3 regions of the Duganella sp. Leaf61 genome follow, and region 3 is predicted to be linked to each of the others. Evidence: predicted binding sites of a transcription regulator. Region 3 holds the regulator's gene; each other region holds the start of a gene.
What was found. The regulator sigma-54, encoded in region 3, starts transcription at its own class of promoters, with help from an activator protein. The targets are predictions, from matches to a motif close to TGGCANGNAANCTGCTTT.
Positions count from the first base shown of each region.

Region 1: ASF04_RS01425 (TorF family putative porin) is a predicted target of sigma-54. The motif match lies at 1,851-1,868, and genes of this name have one in related genera.
Region 2: prpB (methylisocitrate lyase) is a predicted target of sigma-54. The motif match lies at 3,109-3,126, and genes of this name have one in related genera.

Region 1 covers NZ_LMLM01000001.1:336,933-341,943, reverse strand. Annotated here, with positions in the region: gene ASF04_RS01435 (S1/P1 nuclease) at 1-736, shown strand, start outside; gene ASF04_RS01430 (ABC transporter substrate-binding protein) at 797-1,720, opposite strand; gene ASF04_RS01425 (TorF family putative porin) at 1,919-2,719, shown strand; gene ASF04_RS01420 (methyl-accepting chemotaxis protein) at 2,741-4,708, shown strand; gene ASF04_RS28550 (methyl-accepting chemotaxis protein) at 4,724-5,011, opposite strand, start outside.
Region 2 covers NZ_LMLM01000003.1:167,002-172,012, forward strand. Annotated here, with positions in the region: gene ASF04_RS06285 (LytTR family DNA-binding domain-containing protein) at 1-87, opposite strand, end outside; gene ASF04_RS06290 (sensor histidine kinase) at 84-731, opposite strand; gene ASF04_RS06295 (hypothetical protein) at 1,013-1,204, shown strand; gene prpR (propionate catabolism operon regulatory protein PrpR) at 1,291-3,012, opposite strand; gene prpB (methylisocitrate lyase) at 3,165-4,061, shown strand; gene prpC (2-methylcitrate synthase) at 4,073-5,011, shown strand, end outside.
Region 3 covers NZ_LMLM01000031.1:187,104-192,114, forward strand. Annotated here, with positions in the region: gene ASF04_RS22630 (monovalent cation:proton antiporter family protein) at 1-126, opposite strand, end outside; gene ASF04_RS22635 (SIS domain-containing protein) at 253-1,251, shown strand; gene lptC (LPS export ABC transporter periplasmic protein LptC) at 1,251-1,853, shown strand; gene lptA (lipopolysaccharide transport periplasmic protein LptA) at 1,863-2,465, shown strand; gene lptB (LPS export ABC transporter ATP-binding protein) at 2,467-3,219, shown strand; gene ASF04_RS22655 (RNA polymerase factor sigma-54) at 3,223-4,698, shown strand; gene hpf (ribosome hibernation-promoting factor, HPF/YfiA family) at 4,774-5,011, shown strand, end outside.

The sequences.
Region 1 (5,011 bases), on a different contig from region 3:
CACGGCGGAAGACGATATCGTGCAGACGGCCAAGCAGTGCATCGCGGTCCTGCAGGGCAAGGCCGATGCAACGACCAACCCGCACAACTTCACGCCGCGCCAGGCATTGCTGATCCTCACCCACCTGGCCGGCGACATCGCCCAGCCGCTGCACGTGGGCGCCGGTTTCGTTTCCAGCGACGGCAAGTTCGTGGTGCCCGCCCAGGCGCAGCTGGACGCCGGCGAAGTGTTCGACGCGCGCGGCGGCAACAACCTGCTGCTCGACGACGTCAAGCTCACCGCCACCAGCGACAAGCTCATTCCGGCCGCGCCGGTGGACGAGATCAAGCCTGCGGGGGCACCCGCCCGCGCACCGCAGACCACGCGCCCGTTCCATTCGTACTGGGACACCACGGTGGTCAACTACGCGTTCCGCCGCATCGGCGCACGCACGACGGAGCAGTTCGCCAAGCTGGTCATCGCCGGCAACCCGACGGTGGTGTCGGCCAAGGGCGACCTGGCTACCTGGCCGTATCAATGGGCAGACCAGTCGCTGGCGATTTCCAAGGTGGCCTACGCCGACGTGACGGTGGGTGCGGCGACCAAGCAGACCAGCAAAAGCACGGGCGAGAGTTATAACGTGTGGGCGCTGGCGATGCCGGACAACTACCCGGTTCCCAGCTCGGCCATCGCCAGGCAGCAGCTCACGCAGGGCGGTTACCAGCTGGCGGCGGTGCTGAAAGCAATCTGGCCGTAAGCGCCGGCGTTTGCGCCGGCATCCCACCCCGGCGAAACGCCGCGCAGGCGGGGTGCCCGTTCATTTCCCCGTCAGCGGATTGAACCACAACTCGTGCCGCGCCAGCGGCGTCTCCGGTCCCAGTTGCGGATTGGCGAGGCGGATCACGCGGCGCTGGTCGAGGCGCGCCTTGCGTATCAGGTCGCCCTTGTAGCGCTGGAACAGGGTGCCCAGCGAGCCGTCGCGGATCATGGTTTCCATCCCCGCCGCAATGCGCGCAGCCAGCAACTGGCCTTGCGCGTCGCGGCGCAGGAAAAAGTAGCGCGGCAGCGGGTAGTGCACGAGCAGCGTTTGCTCGACTGCCATCTGCGGATAGTCGTCATGGCGCTCATCGATCTCGCGCGAGGCCTCGTCGATCGAGCGCAGGAAAAAATCGAAGCGGTTGGCATCGAGCATGGAAAACAATCCCGTGTAGCTGCTGCCTTCCACCACGGGTATTCCGGCCGCACGCAGGATGGCGACGTCGGTCCAGCCCTGGCCCAGGCCAGCGCGCATGGACGCCAGGTCGGCCGCGCTGCGCACGCGCGCATAGCGCGGTTGATCTGAGGCGCGTATCAGCAGCAGGCGATAGCCCAGCAGGCCGCGATCGACGGGCAGGCGCACCGGCAAAAACTCCCGTTCCAGTTCGGCCGACGTGGCGCGTACGAACACATTGATCCTCCCCGGCTGCGCGCGCATTTCGTGCAGCACGCGCGGCGGCGACATGGCTACCGCCGAGCGCCGCACATCGAACTCGCCCGCGCGGGCGCCGGACTTCTCCAGCGCCATGCGCAGCACTGACCACTCGTAGTCGTAGCGGCTGTCCACGCCTTCGCTGGTGAGCGGATACGTCAATATTGTCGGTGCGGCCACGACGGCGCGGGCAGGGGCGCCGCACAGCAGCAGGCCTGCAGCGAGCAGCAGCCTCCAGGTATTGCGCCGGCCTTCAGGATCGGGGTGCTGCATGGAGCGAGCCAGGAAAAAACCGCAGTGTGCCACGCGGCGGCGCCCCTTGCCAATGCACTTGCTGCCGGCGCGTACCGCCTCGTCGTCTTTACAACGGATCGGCCCACGCAGCGCTATGCGTGTTGACTTCGAGCATGGCTACTGCTTATGCTAGGGACAGAACTCCTGCCTTCGCAGGAGAGCGCAGGCGGAGGTGCTATGACAATGCATGCGGCTGTCCGATCGATACCGGCCATGGGCGTGGTGATTGCGGCGGCACTGTGCGCGCCAGCGCACGGCCAGGAGGCGGTGGAGACCATAGCCTCGCCCTGGAGTGCCAACGTCACCGCCGCGTCGCAATACATCTCGCGCGGTTTCCGCCAGGGCTGGGGCAAGCCCGCGCTGCAAGGCGGCGTCGATTACGCGGGACCGGGCGGCTTCGCCTTCGGCACCTGGCTGTCCACCATCAGCGACCGCTACGTGGAAGACGGCACGGTGGAGTGGGACCTGTACGGCACCTATACCGGAAAGCTCGGCAACGATGGCGCCGCCGGCTACAGCGCCGGCGTGTACGTGTACAAGTACCCGGGCGCGCATATCGCCGCCACCGACACCACCTACGACTACACCGAGGTGGCGCTGGGGCTCACGTACCGCTGGGCTTACGTCAAATACAACTACACCGTCAGCCGTGAATTCTTCGGCATCGAGAACGCGCGCGGCACCGGCTACCTGGACCTCGGCGCCAACCTCGACCTGGGCGACGGCTACACCATGCAGCTGCACGCGGGCCAAGGGCGGGTGGCCAACAACGCCGTGTGGAACTGGCGCGACTACCGCGTGGGTGTGGCCAAGGTGCTGGTGCCCGGCTGGACGCTGTCGGCCGCCTACACCCGCGCCCATGGCGCGACCGATGCCTACGACCGCTACACCACGGGTGTGCCCAATGGCGGCGGTGTGATCGAGACATCCGATCCGGCCAGGGGCACTTTCGTGGTGGCGCTGTTGCGCACCTTTTGATTTTCTTTGCACGGGCCTTCCATGAACCTCTCCCTCAACGGCAAGATCTGCGCCGCCGCCACCGCGCTGGTGGTGGCCAGCCTGGCGATCACCGCCACCGTCACCGGCATCCGCAGCAGCGCCAGCGCGGAGGCGGCCGCGATGGACCTGGCGCGCACGTCCAGCCGCGAGGTGTCGGGCGTACTGCAGGCGCGCATCGCCACCAACCTGGCGGCCATCGTCAACCTGGCCGGCGCCATGCGCGGCACGCGCACTGCCAACCTGCCGCTGGCGCGCGAGCAGATCAACGAGCTGGTCAAAGCCACGCTGACCGGGTCCGAAGACCTCGTCGGTACCGCAGTCACGTGGGAACCGAATGCCCTCGACGGCAAGGATGCCGAGTACGCGGGCAAGGCGCCGCTGTACGACGCCACCGGGCGCTTCATGCCGTACTGGACGCGCGGCGCCGGCGGCGCGCTGCACGTGGAGCCGATCGTGTTCGACACTGCTGCCGGCGCCAATGACTGGTACGACATCCCCAAGCGCAGCGGCAAGGTGTTTTTCACCGAGCCGTATAACTATCCGGTGGACGGCAAGCCCACGCTGATGGCATCGCTGGTGGCGCCGATCATGATCGACGGCCAGTTCAAGGGCGTGGCCAGCGCCGACTTCATGCTCACCCGGCTGGCGAAAATCCTTGCCGAACTCAAGACCATCGAAGGCGCGAAACTGAGCCTGATCTCCAGCGGTGGCCTGTACGCCAGCAATCCCGCACCGGAAAAGCTGGGCAAGAAGGCCGACGACTTGCCGCCAGCAGCGCTCGAGCGTGCGCGCCAGGGCCAGCCCTACGAATACGTGGACGAGCAAGGCTGGGTGCACCTGCTGCAGCCGCTGTTCATCCACGCCCAGTCGGCGCCGTGGTCGGTGCAGCTGACGTTCCCGAAAAGCGTGGCGACCGCGCCCGCGCGCGAGCTGCTGCTCTACACCCTGATCGTTTCGCTGGTGTGCGCGGTGGCCACGGCGCTGATCCTGGTTGGCGTGGTGTTCCGCCTGACCGCGCCGCTGCGGGCGCTGGGCGCGCGCATGACGGCGCTGTCGAGCGGCGACGCCGATCTGAGCGTCAAGCTCGACGTGCGCGGCAACGACGAACTGGCGGTGATCGGTACCGGTTTCAACCAGTTCGTGGGCAATATCCACGACGTGCTGCTGCGGGTCAGTGCCAGCGCCGAGAACGTGGCACGCGGCAGCGCCGAAATCTCACATGGCAATACCGACCTGTCGGCGCGCACCGAGCAGCAGGCCAGCGCGCTGGAAGAAACCGCCGCGTCGATCGAGGAACTGACGTCCACGGTCAAGGAGAACGCCGACAACGCGCGCCAGGCCAACGAGCTGGCCGGCTCGGCCTCGAGCGTGGCGCAAAAGAGCGGTGCGGTGGTGGCGCAGGTGGTGGCCACCATGGCCTCGATCAACGCGTCGTCGAACAAGATCGTGGAGATCATCAGCGTGATCGACGGCATCGCCTTCCAGACCAACATCCTGGCGCTCAATGCTGCCGTGGAAGCGGCGCGCGCAGGCGAGCAGGGACGCGGCTTCGCGGTGGTGGCGTCCGAAGTGCGCAACCTGGCGCAGCGCAGCGCGGCGGCCGCCAAAGAGATCAAGGAACTGATCGACGATTCGGTCGGCAAAGTGGCCGCCGGCACGCGGCTGGTGGACGAAGCGGGCAGCACGATGGACGACGTGGTGTCCAGCGTGCGCCGCGTTACCGAGATCATGAGCGAAATCACGGTGGCCACGGCCGAACAGAGCGAAGGCATCGCCCAGGTCAACCAGGCGGTGGTGCAGATGGACGGCGTGACGCAGCAGAACGCTGCGCTGGTGGAGCAGGCCGCCGCCGCCGCCGAGAGCCTGCAGGAGCAGGCCGCCAACCTGGCGCAGGCCGTGAGCGTATTCAAGCTCGATCGCGGCGCCGCCGCGCCGGCACCCGGCGCGCACCTGCTCAGGATACGGTGACCGCTGCCGGGACGGTCACACCGCCGCGATACGCAGCCCTGGATTGGCCGCGCCAGCCCGGCCTAGCACGCTGACGGCTGGCGGTGCGCGGTGCGCCGCCAGTTGCGCCGGGACAGGAGAGGAGGGCAGCACGAACTTGCCCACCAGGTCGGCCAGTTCCTCCGCCTGCTGCTGCATCGACGCGGCGGCGGCCGCCGACTGCTCGACCAGCGCGGCGTTCTGCTGGGTCACGCCGTCCATCTCGATGATGGCGTGGTTGACCTGCTCGATGCCCATGCTTTGTTCGCGGCTGGCAGCGGCGAT
Region 2 (5,011 bases), on a different contig from region 3:
GTACGGGTGCGTCGCCAGCAGGCGCCGCAATTCGGCACGCGCCAGGCGCTCGTCATCGATCAGCAGTACCCGCATGGTTTGCATCATGGCAGCTCCGGCACGGTCATGGTGGCGCGCACCCAGCCATCGTCTTCGGTCAGGTCGAGCCGGGCGCCGGCGCCCAGTATCAACGCCAGCCGCTGGCGCGTGTTGGCCAGCCCCACGCGGGTGGAATCGGTGAACGGCGCCAGCGCGCCATGGTTGGCGATGTCGATGCGCACCACCTGGTCGGTGTCGCGCCACGCACGGATGCGGATGTCGCTGCCGGTGGGGCTGGCCTCCACGCCGTACTTGACGGCGTTTTCCACCAGCGTTTGCAAGGTCATGGGCGGAATGCGCACCGCGTCCATGCCCGGACCGATATCGATGACGATGCGCAGCCGTTCCTCGAAGCGGATTTTCTCGATCGCCAGGTAGGCTTGCACCGCTTCGATTTCTGCCGCCAGCGGCACGGTGTCGTGGTGGCCCGATTGCAGCGCGTAGCGCATCACGCTGGCCAGCTGGTCGATCATTTGCGCGGCCGCGTCCTGGTCCTGGTACACCAGCGCACGCACGCTGTTCATGCTGTTGAAGAAAAAGTGCGGATTGACCTGCGCCTGCAAGGCGCGCAGTTCGGCTTCTTTCGCGCTCAGTTGCAGTTGCAGCGCTTCCGCTTCGAGCCGGGCATTGCGGCGCAGGTAGGCAACCAGCATGTAAAAAATCGTCCAGACCAGGTACACGCCCCACCAGAACAGCAGCGCCCCCGGCAGCCAGCCGGCACCATGTATCTCGCCGAACGGCTTGATGACGAAATAGCCGACCGTTTGTATCGCCGAGGCTGTGGCCGACGATCACCGGTTGCGCCAGTTTGTTGGCGGCGATGTACTCGCTCAACTGCTGTTCGGCGGTGGCCAGCAGCGGGCCGTCGATGGCCGGTACGCCGGCAAAGCCGGCCAGGGTCAGCACGTGGCAGCGGCGCGCGCCGCAATAGCGCTTGATGGTGCCGTCCCATACCGCTCCCGACGATGCCAGGCCCGGGATCAGTATCATCGGCGCCCCGGTGGCGTTGCCGGTGACGTCGATCTTGAAGGCAGGGGCGGCGATGGCCGTTGAGGCGAGCAGCAAGCTGGCGGTGATGGCGGCAACGGTGCGGGCGAAGGACATGGCGTTTCTCCGTGATGGGTAGGTGTGGCCATGTTAGCGGTGGGGTTCACGGACGGCGAGCGCTGGTGGATGAGCGGTCGCTGGCAGGTGATGAACGGCGTGACGCTTTTAAGGCGTGACGGTTTGACCGCCGTCCTCCGCACGCAACCGGCGCCACAGCGTGGTGCGGCTGATGCCCAGGTAATTGGCGGCCGCGTCGCGCCGGCCGCCAAAGCGGGCCAGCACCTCTGCCGTGCTTGCCGTCTCGCGGTGCGCCCGGCCGATGCTGAACGACGATGCAGTGGCGCCGGCGGCAGCGCCGCCCGCGCCGGTGTTGCCTACATCAGCGCCAGCACCGGCGCCAATACCGCCGTGGCCTGCCAGCTCCGGCGCCACGCCAACGATGAACGCGGGCGTGAGCGCCTGCAGTGGCTCGGCCGCCAGGAACAGCGCCAGGCGTTCGGCCACGTTGCGCAGTTCGCGCACGTTGCCGGGCCACGCGTACGCTTGCAGCAGCGGCGCGCACGCCGCGATCTCGGCGCGCAGGTTGGGGTGCGGCCTGGCGCCGAGCGACGCCAGCGCATGCTTGAGCGACCATTCGGCCAGCGCCGCCACGTCGCCGGGCCGCGCGCGCAGCGGCGGCAGCGCCAGGCGCAGCACTGCCAGCCGGTAGAACAGGTCGGCGCGGAAGCGGCCATCGCGCACGCGCTGCTCGAGGTCGCAGTGAGTGGCGCTGATGATGCGCACGGCAACGGCGATGGGCCGCGTGCCGCCCACCCGCACCACCTGCCGTTCTTCCAGCACCCGCAGCAGGCGGGTTTGCAGCGTCAGCGGCATCTCGCCGATCTCGTCGAGGAACAGGGTGCCGTGGTTGGCCGCCTCGAACAGCCCGGCGTGGCCGCCCCGGCGCGCGCCGGTAAACGCACCGTCTTCGTGGCCGAACAGTTCCGATTCGAGCAGCGACTCGGCGATGGCGCCGCAGTTCACCGCCACGAACGGCCGGTTCTGGCCCAGGCTGCGCGGTCCTTCGTTGTGAATCGCCTGCGCTGCCAGTTCCTTGCCGCTGCCGGTTTCGCCGGAGATCAATACCGTGGCCGGCGATTTCGCATACAGCACCACCGACTGGCGCACTGCTTCCATGGCGGCCGATTCGCCGCGCAAATCGGTGATGCCGTGGCGGGCGCGCAGCGTGTCGATCGCGCCGCCCGTGGTGGCGCCGCGTGCGCGGCCCCGGCCCCGGTCCATTTCAAGCTGGGTCAGGCGCGCCAGCTCCAGCGCATCGTCGAACGCATGGCGCACCGATGCCGCCGAATACACGAACACGCCCGTCAGCCCCGCCTCTTCGGCCAGGTCGGTGATGCGGCCGGCGCCGACGATTGCCTTGATGCCGGCCGCTTTTAAATCGTTGACCTGGTCGCGCGCGTCTTCCTCGGTCACGTACGTGCGCTGTGCCACGTCGATGTCGAAGGTGGTGGTGAATTCGGCCAGCTCCTGCAGCCGCTCCTGGTAAGTGACGATGCCCACGTGCGGGGACACGCGCCGCGCCCGTGCCAGCGCCTGCATCACGTCGAAGCCGCTGAAGCGGGCCACGACCACCGGCACCGACAGTCGGCTTCTCAGGTAGGCGGCGTTGGAGCCGGCCGCGATGACAGCGTCGCAGCGCTCGGTGGCCAGGCGCGCGCGGATATGGCGCACGGCGTCGTCGAAGCCGAGGTGGATTTGTTCGATGGTGGCGCGGTTGTCGTATTCGAGCGTGATGTGGCGGAACACGTCGGACAGGCGCGAGACGGAAACGGTCCAGAGAACGGGTTTGTCGTCAGGATCGAGCGGCAGGGAAGGAGGTAGGCGCATGTTTCAATTGTAGTGCAGTTGTTTCGATGTTTCAAAATGAAACAATTTTGCAACATATAAAATCAGCAAGTGATTGATTTTAAAGGAGGTAGCGGGTGGCACGGCGCTTGCAAAGTAACGCCTAACTTCACCGCAACATTGAAAGGTCACCCATGAGTTATTCCGCAGGCGCCGCATTCCGCCAGGCCGTCCAAGAAGAATCGCCGTTGCAGGTCGTCGGCGCCATCAACGCCAATCACGCCTTGCTGGCCAAGCGCGCCGGTTTCCGCGCCATCTATCTGTCGGGCGGCGGCGTGGCGGCCGGCTCGCTCGGCTTGCCCGACCTGGGCATCTCGAGCCTGGATGACGTGCTTACCGACATCCGCCGCATCACCGACGTGTGCGACCTGCCACTGCTGGTCGATGCCGATACCGGTTTCGGCGCCTCGGCGTTCAATGTCGCGCGCACGGTCAAGACCATGATCAAGGCCGGCGCCGCCGCCATGCATATCGAAGACCAGGTGGGCGCCAAGCGCTGCGGCCACCGCCCCGGCAAGGAAATCGTCTCGCAGCAGGAGATGGTCGATCGCGTCAGCGCCGCTGTCGATGCGCGCACCGACGACCAGTTCGTGATCATGGCCCGCACCGACGCGCTGGCGGTCGAAGGACTGGACGCGGCGATCGCGCGCGCTGTGGCATGCGTGGAGGCGGGCGCCGACATGATCTTCCCGGAAGCGATGATCAGCCTCGAGATGTACAAGCAGTTCGCTGCCGCCGTAAAGGTACCGGTGCTGGCCAACATCACCGAATTCGGTTCCACGCCGCTGTTCACGGTGGACGAGCTGCGCGACGCCGACGTGGGCCTGGTGCTCTATCCGCTGTCCGCGTTCCGCGCCATGAACAAGGCGGCTGAAAATGTGTATGGCGCGATCCGCCGCGACGGCACCCAGCAAAATGTGCTCGATACCATGCAGACGCGCGCCGAGCTGTATGAACGGATCAATTACCATAGCTTCGAGCAGAAGCTCGATGCCTTGTTTGCAGCTCAAAATGCGGCCCAGAAAAAATAACGGAGACCACCATGACCGACACCACCACCACCTTCAAACCGAAAAAATCCGTAGCCCTGTCCGGCGTGGCGGCCGGGAATACCGCGCTGTGCTCCGTCGGCAAGACCGGCAATGACCTGCACTACCGTGGTTACGACATCCTCGACCTGGCCACCACCAGCGAGTTCGAGGAAATCGCCTACCTGCTGGTGCACGGCAAGTTGCCCAACGACGGCGAGCTGCGCGGCTACAAGGCCAAACTGCGCTCGCTGCGCGGCCTGCCGCAGGCCGTCAAGTCCGCGCTGGAAGCCTTGCCGGCCGCCGCCCACCCGATGGACGTGATGCGCACCGGCGCCTCGGTGCTCGGCTGCGTGCTGCCGGAAAAGGACGACCACAATGTGCCCGGCGCGCGCGACATCGCCGACCGCCTGATGGCGTCGTTCGGCTCGATGCTGCTGTACTGGTACCACTACAGCCATAACGGCAAGCGCATCGACGTGGAAACCGACGACGATTCGATCGGCGGCCACTTCCTGCACCTGCTGCACGGTTTCAAGCCGCCCGCGAGCTGGGTGCGCGCCATGCACACGTCGCTGATCCTGTACGCCGAACACGAATTCAACGCGTCCACCTTTACCGGCCGCGTGATCGCGGGTACGGGTTCGGACATGCACTCGGCGATCACCGGCGCCATCGGCGCACTGCGCGGTCCCAAGCACGGCGGCGCCAACGAGTTCGCGTTCGAGATCCAGAAGCGCTACGAAAACGCCGACGAAGCGGAAGCCGACATCCGCAACCGCGTGGCCAACAAGGAAGTGGTGATCGGCTTCGGCCACCCTGTGTACACGATTTCCGATCCGCGCAACGTGGTCATCAAGGAGGTGGCGCGCCAACTGTCGCAGGACGGCGGCTCGATGAAAATGTTCGACATTGCCGAGCGGCTCGAAACCGTGATGTGGGACGTGAAAAAA
Region 3 (5,011 bases):
GCCGATCAGGATGCCGACGGCCAGGTAGCCGAGCATGGGCGGCAGATGCATCATGCGGAAGGCCACCACGCCCAGCACGGCGCTGCCTAACAAGACCAGGGTCAGTTCGAGCGGGGAAAACGTCATGTTGCCGTAGCCGTCAGTTTTTTATTCAGTGGTTGCGCACCACACAGGCGCATTGTTTCGACTGGCAAGTTTTTTGCTTTCTTAATTCGGCTATACTTGGGTATGAGTGTAACCCATGAAAAAACAATGCTGAAAGCTTTTGACGCAAAAATGGCGGCGCATGCGCTGCGGCTCGCCCGTGAAACGTTGCAAAACGAGGCCGCCGCCATTACTGCGCTGGAGCTGCGCCTGGGTGACGACGATACCGTCGTCAAAGCGATTGAACTGTTGTTTAATTGCAAGGGTAGGGTGGTGGTATCCGGTATCGGCAAGTCCGGTCACATCGCCCGCAAGATGGCGGCCACGTTCGCCTCCACTGGCACCCCCGCCATGTTCGTGCACCCGGCCGAGGCTGCGCACGGCGACCTCGGCATGGTCACCGCTGACGACGCTTTCATTGCCATTTCGTACTCGGGTGAAAGTACCGAGCTGATGACCATCCTGCCGGTGGTCAAGCGCATGGGCAGCAAGGTCATTGCCATTACCGGCAAGCCGGGCTCCAGCCTGGCCAGCATCGCCGATGTCCACCTCAATGTTGCGGTGGCCAAGGAGGCGTGCCCGATGAACCTGGCGCCCACCACGTCCACCACCGTCACGCTGGCGCTGGGCGACGCGCTGGCAGTGGCCTTGCTCGATCTGCGCGGTTTCAGGGAAGAAGATTTCGCCCGGTCGCACCCGGGCGGCGCGCTGGGTCGGCGCCTGCTGACGCACGTGCGCGACGTCATGCGCAGCGGCGCCGATGTACCGAAGGTGCGCGCCGACGTCAAGCTCACCGACGCGCTGCTGGAAATGACCAAAAAGGGCATGGGCATGACTGCCGTGGTCGATGCCGACGACCAGCCGATCGGCGTGTTTACCGACGGCGACCTGCGCCGCATGATCGACAAGGTGCAGGACTTCACCCAGGTCCTGATCCGCGACGTCATGCACGCCAACCCGCGCAGCATCGCGCCGGAACAGCTGGCGGTCGATGCGGTCGCAATCATGGAACAGTTCCGCATCAACCAGGTGCTGGTGGCCGATGCCGATGGCAAGCTGGTCGGTGCGCTGCACATCCACGACCTCACACGCGCCAAGGTGATCTGATGCCTAACGTACGTAAAAGAACCGCCCACCGCTGGTCGCTCACCTGGATGGTCGTGATCGGCGTATTCGTGGCCGTCGGTACCGGCTGGATGGTGCAGTTGATTAACGAATCGAACCAGGATACGGCGCAGGACAAGTTCCGCAACGAGCCCGATTACATCATCGACCGGTTCAGCGTGGTGCGCATGACCAAGGACGGCAAGCCGGCTTATATCATTTCCGGCGACAAGCTCACCCACCTGCCGGCGGAAGAGGCGTCCGACATCATCAAGCCCTATATCAACACCTTGTCGGCCGAGCATCCGCCGATGACGGTGCGCGGCGACACCGCCCGCGTCGATCAGGACAACTCGCGCGTCAAGCTCGACGGCAACGTCAGCGTGGTGCGCCCGGCCAGTGGCAAGAGCCAGGCCATGAGCCTGACCACGTCCACGCTCACCGTGTTCCCGGACGAACAACGGATGGAAACCGTCGCACCGGTCGAACTGCACCTGGGCAAGACGGTGGCCACGGGCGTGGGCATGACCGCCAACAATGCAACGCTGCAAACCCAACTGGGTGGACGCGGCAAGATCACCGTGCCGCCGCATGCGGCACGCTAAAGGAAGATTATGAGAGCAATCACCAAGCAAACCTTCTGGTCGGCGGCACTGCTGCTGGCAGCACTGGCCATCCCGGCGCACGCCGAAAAAGCCGACTCCAACAAGCCGATCGAAGTGTCGTTCGACCAGGCCGACTCCGACGACGTCAAGCAGATCAAGACCTTCACCGGCAACGTCATCCTCACGCGCGGCACCATCCGCATGACCTCGCCCAAGGCGGTGGTCACGCAAGATCCCGAGGGCTACCAGTTCGTGGTGCTCACCGGCACGCCCGGCGTGCAGGCAACGTTTCGCCAGAAGCTTGACGGCGACACCGACAAATGGGTGGAAGGCCAGGCCGACCGCATCGAATACGACGACAAGACCGAGCTGGTCAAGCTGATTTCCAAGGGCCGCATCAAGCAGCTCGAGTCGGGCAAGGTCACCAGCCAGGTCGATGGCGAGTTCATCTCTTACGACAGCCGCCGCGAAGTGTTCGCGGTCAAGAACAGCAGCAGCGGCGAGAGCAAACCGGGCGCCGGCCGCGGCACCATGGTGATCCAGCCGTCGTCCAAGCGCCCGCCGATCGCGCCGGCGCAGCCGGTGCCTGCCACCCAGCCTGCGGGGAAATGACATGGAGCCTAGTTGCGGTAGCACCCTGATCGTTCGCGGCCTGCAAAAAAGCTATGGCAAGCGCCAGGTCGTGCACGACGTCTCGCTGCAAGTCGATTGCGGCGAAGTGGTGGGTTTGCTCGGCCCCAACGGCGCCGGCAAGACCACGTCGTTTTACATGATCGTCGGCCTGGTACCGTCCGACGCCGGCACCATCGATATCGGCGGCGTCGACGTCTCGTCACTGCCGATCCACCGCCGCGCCTCGCTCGGCCTGTCGTACCTGCCGCAGGAAGCGTCGGTGTTCCGCAAGCTGACGGTGGAAGAAAATATTCGCGCTGTCCTCGAAATTCAAAAAGTGGACGGCAAGCCTTTATCCAAGGCTGACATTACTGAACGGCTCAATACCCTGCTGGCCGATTTGCAAATCGAGAAGCTGCGCGACAACCCCGCGCTCTCGCTCTCCGGCGGCGAACGCCGCCGGGTGGAGATCGCCCGTGCGCTGGCCACCAACCCGCGCTTCGTGCTGCTCGACGAACCATTCGCCGGGGTCGACCCGATTGCCGTGATCGAGATCCAGCGCATCGTGCGCTTTCTCAAGGAGCGACAAATCGGCGTCCTCATTACCGATCACAATGTGCGCGAGACGCTGGGCATCTGCGACCGCGCATATATCATCAACCAGGGCTCGGTGCTGGCGTCGGGCCGTCCGGACGACATCATCGCCGACGAGTCGGTGCGCCGCGTCTACCTGGGTGAACACTTCCGAATGTAATCCATGAAACAGTCGTTGCAACTGCGGACCTCGCAGCATCTCGCGCTGACGCCCCAACTGCAGCAATCGATCCGCTTGCTGCAGCTCTCCACGCTGGAGCTGCACCAGGAACTCGAACAACTCCTGACCGACAATCCCTTGCTCGAGCGGCTCGACGATCCGCTCGACCATTCTCTGCGGCTGTTGTCCGACGGCGCCATCAGCCAGCAGGCGCCGTCCGGCGAAGCACCGTCCGAATCGGGTCCGCAGGAAGCGGCGCCCGCCGGCGAGGCCGACGCCTACGACGGTCCTGCTGCCGATACCGAAAGTACCACCGCCGAAGCGGACATGGACTGGAGCGACGCCGGCCGCAGCAAGGCGCCCGACGACGAAGACGCGCGTCCGCAAATCGAAGCGCACCACTGCACCCTGCGCGAGCACCTGATGGAGCAGATGCGGGTGACCGTGCTCGAGCTGCGCGACCGCGCGCTGGTCGAACTGATCATCGATGCGCTGGACGAAAACGGCTACCTCGAAGAAGCGCTCGACGAGATCCATGCGCGCCTGCCCGAGGAACTGGAAGTCGAACTCGACGAGCTGCAAACGGCGTTGTCGCTGCTGCAAAGTTTCGACCCTGCCGGCGTGGGGGCGCGCAATGCGGCCGAGTGCCTGGCGCTGCAAATCAAGCGCTTGCCCGGCATTCCAATGGTGACGCGACGGATGGCCGTGGCCATCGTCGAAAAGCACCTGACCTGGTTTGCCCAGCGCGATTTCAACAAGCTGAAAAAAGCGCTGCTGTGCGACGACGAAGACCTGCGCGAAGCGCAGACCGTGATCCGCCAGTGCAATCCGCACCCCGGTGCGGCGTTCGCATCCGACGTCTCCGATTACGTGGTGCCGGACGTGATCGTGAAAAAATCGCGCACCGGCTGGCAGGTCAGCCTGAACAACGACGTCATGCCGCGCCTGCGTGTGAACGCCATGTATGCCAACCTGCTCAAGCAGGGCAAAGGTGAGGGCGCCATGGGCGCGCAGCTGCAGGAGGCGAAGTGGCTGATCAAGAATATGCGCCAGCGGTTCGACACCATCCTGCGGGTGGCACAAGCGATAGTAGAACGACAAAAGAACTTTTTCTCGCACGGCGCGGTTGCCATGCGCCCCCTTGTGCTTCGCGAAATTGCTGATACACTGGGTTTACACGAGAGCACCATTTCTCGGGTAACAACTCAGAAATACATGCTGACTCCGCACGGCATGTTTGAGCTGAAATATTTTTTTGGTAGCCACGTCGCCACCGAAGCGGGAGGTGAAGCCAGTTCGACGGCGATACGGGCACTGATCGTGCAACTGACAGGAGCTGAAGACCCTAAAAATCCTTTATCCGACAGTAAGATTGCGGACATGCTGGGAGAACAGGGCATGGTGATTGCGCGACGCACTGTTGCCAAATATCGCGAAGCCCTCAAAATCCCTCCAGTCAGTCTCCGCAAGTCTTTGTAGTGCACTGGTTCCTGCTTACTCAGCAACAATGGGTAAAGCACTAACCGTCAGCGACATTTATCTTTAGGAGTGTGTATGAATCTCACCATCAGTGGACATCATCTCGAAGTGACCGCCGCCATTCGTGAATACGTGCAAAGCAAGCTCGAACGCGTGACACGGCACTTTGATCAAGTGATTGATATTGCTGTCATTCTGACCGTAGATAACCTTAAAGAGAAAACCAAGCGCCAAAAGGCTGAAATCAATCTGCGCCTGTCCGGTAAAACGGTCTACGTGGAAAGCCTGTCGCAAGACCTGTACGCTGCGATCG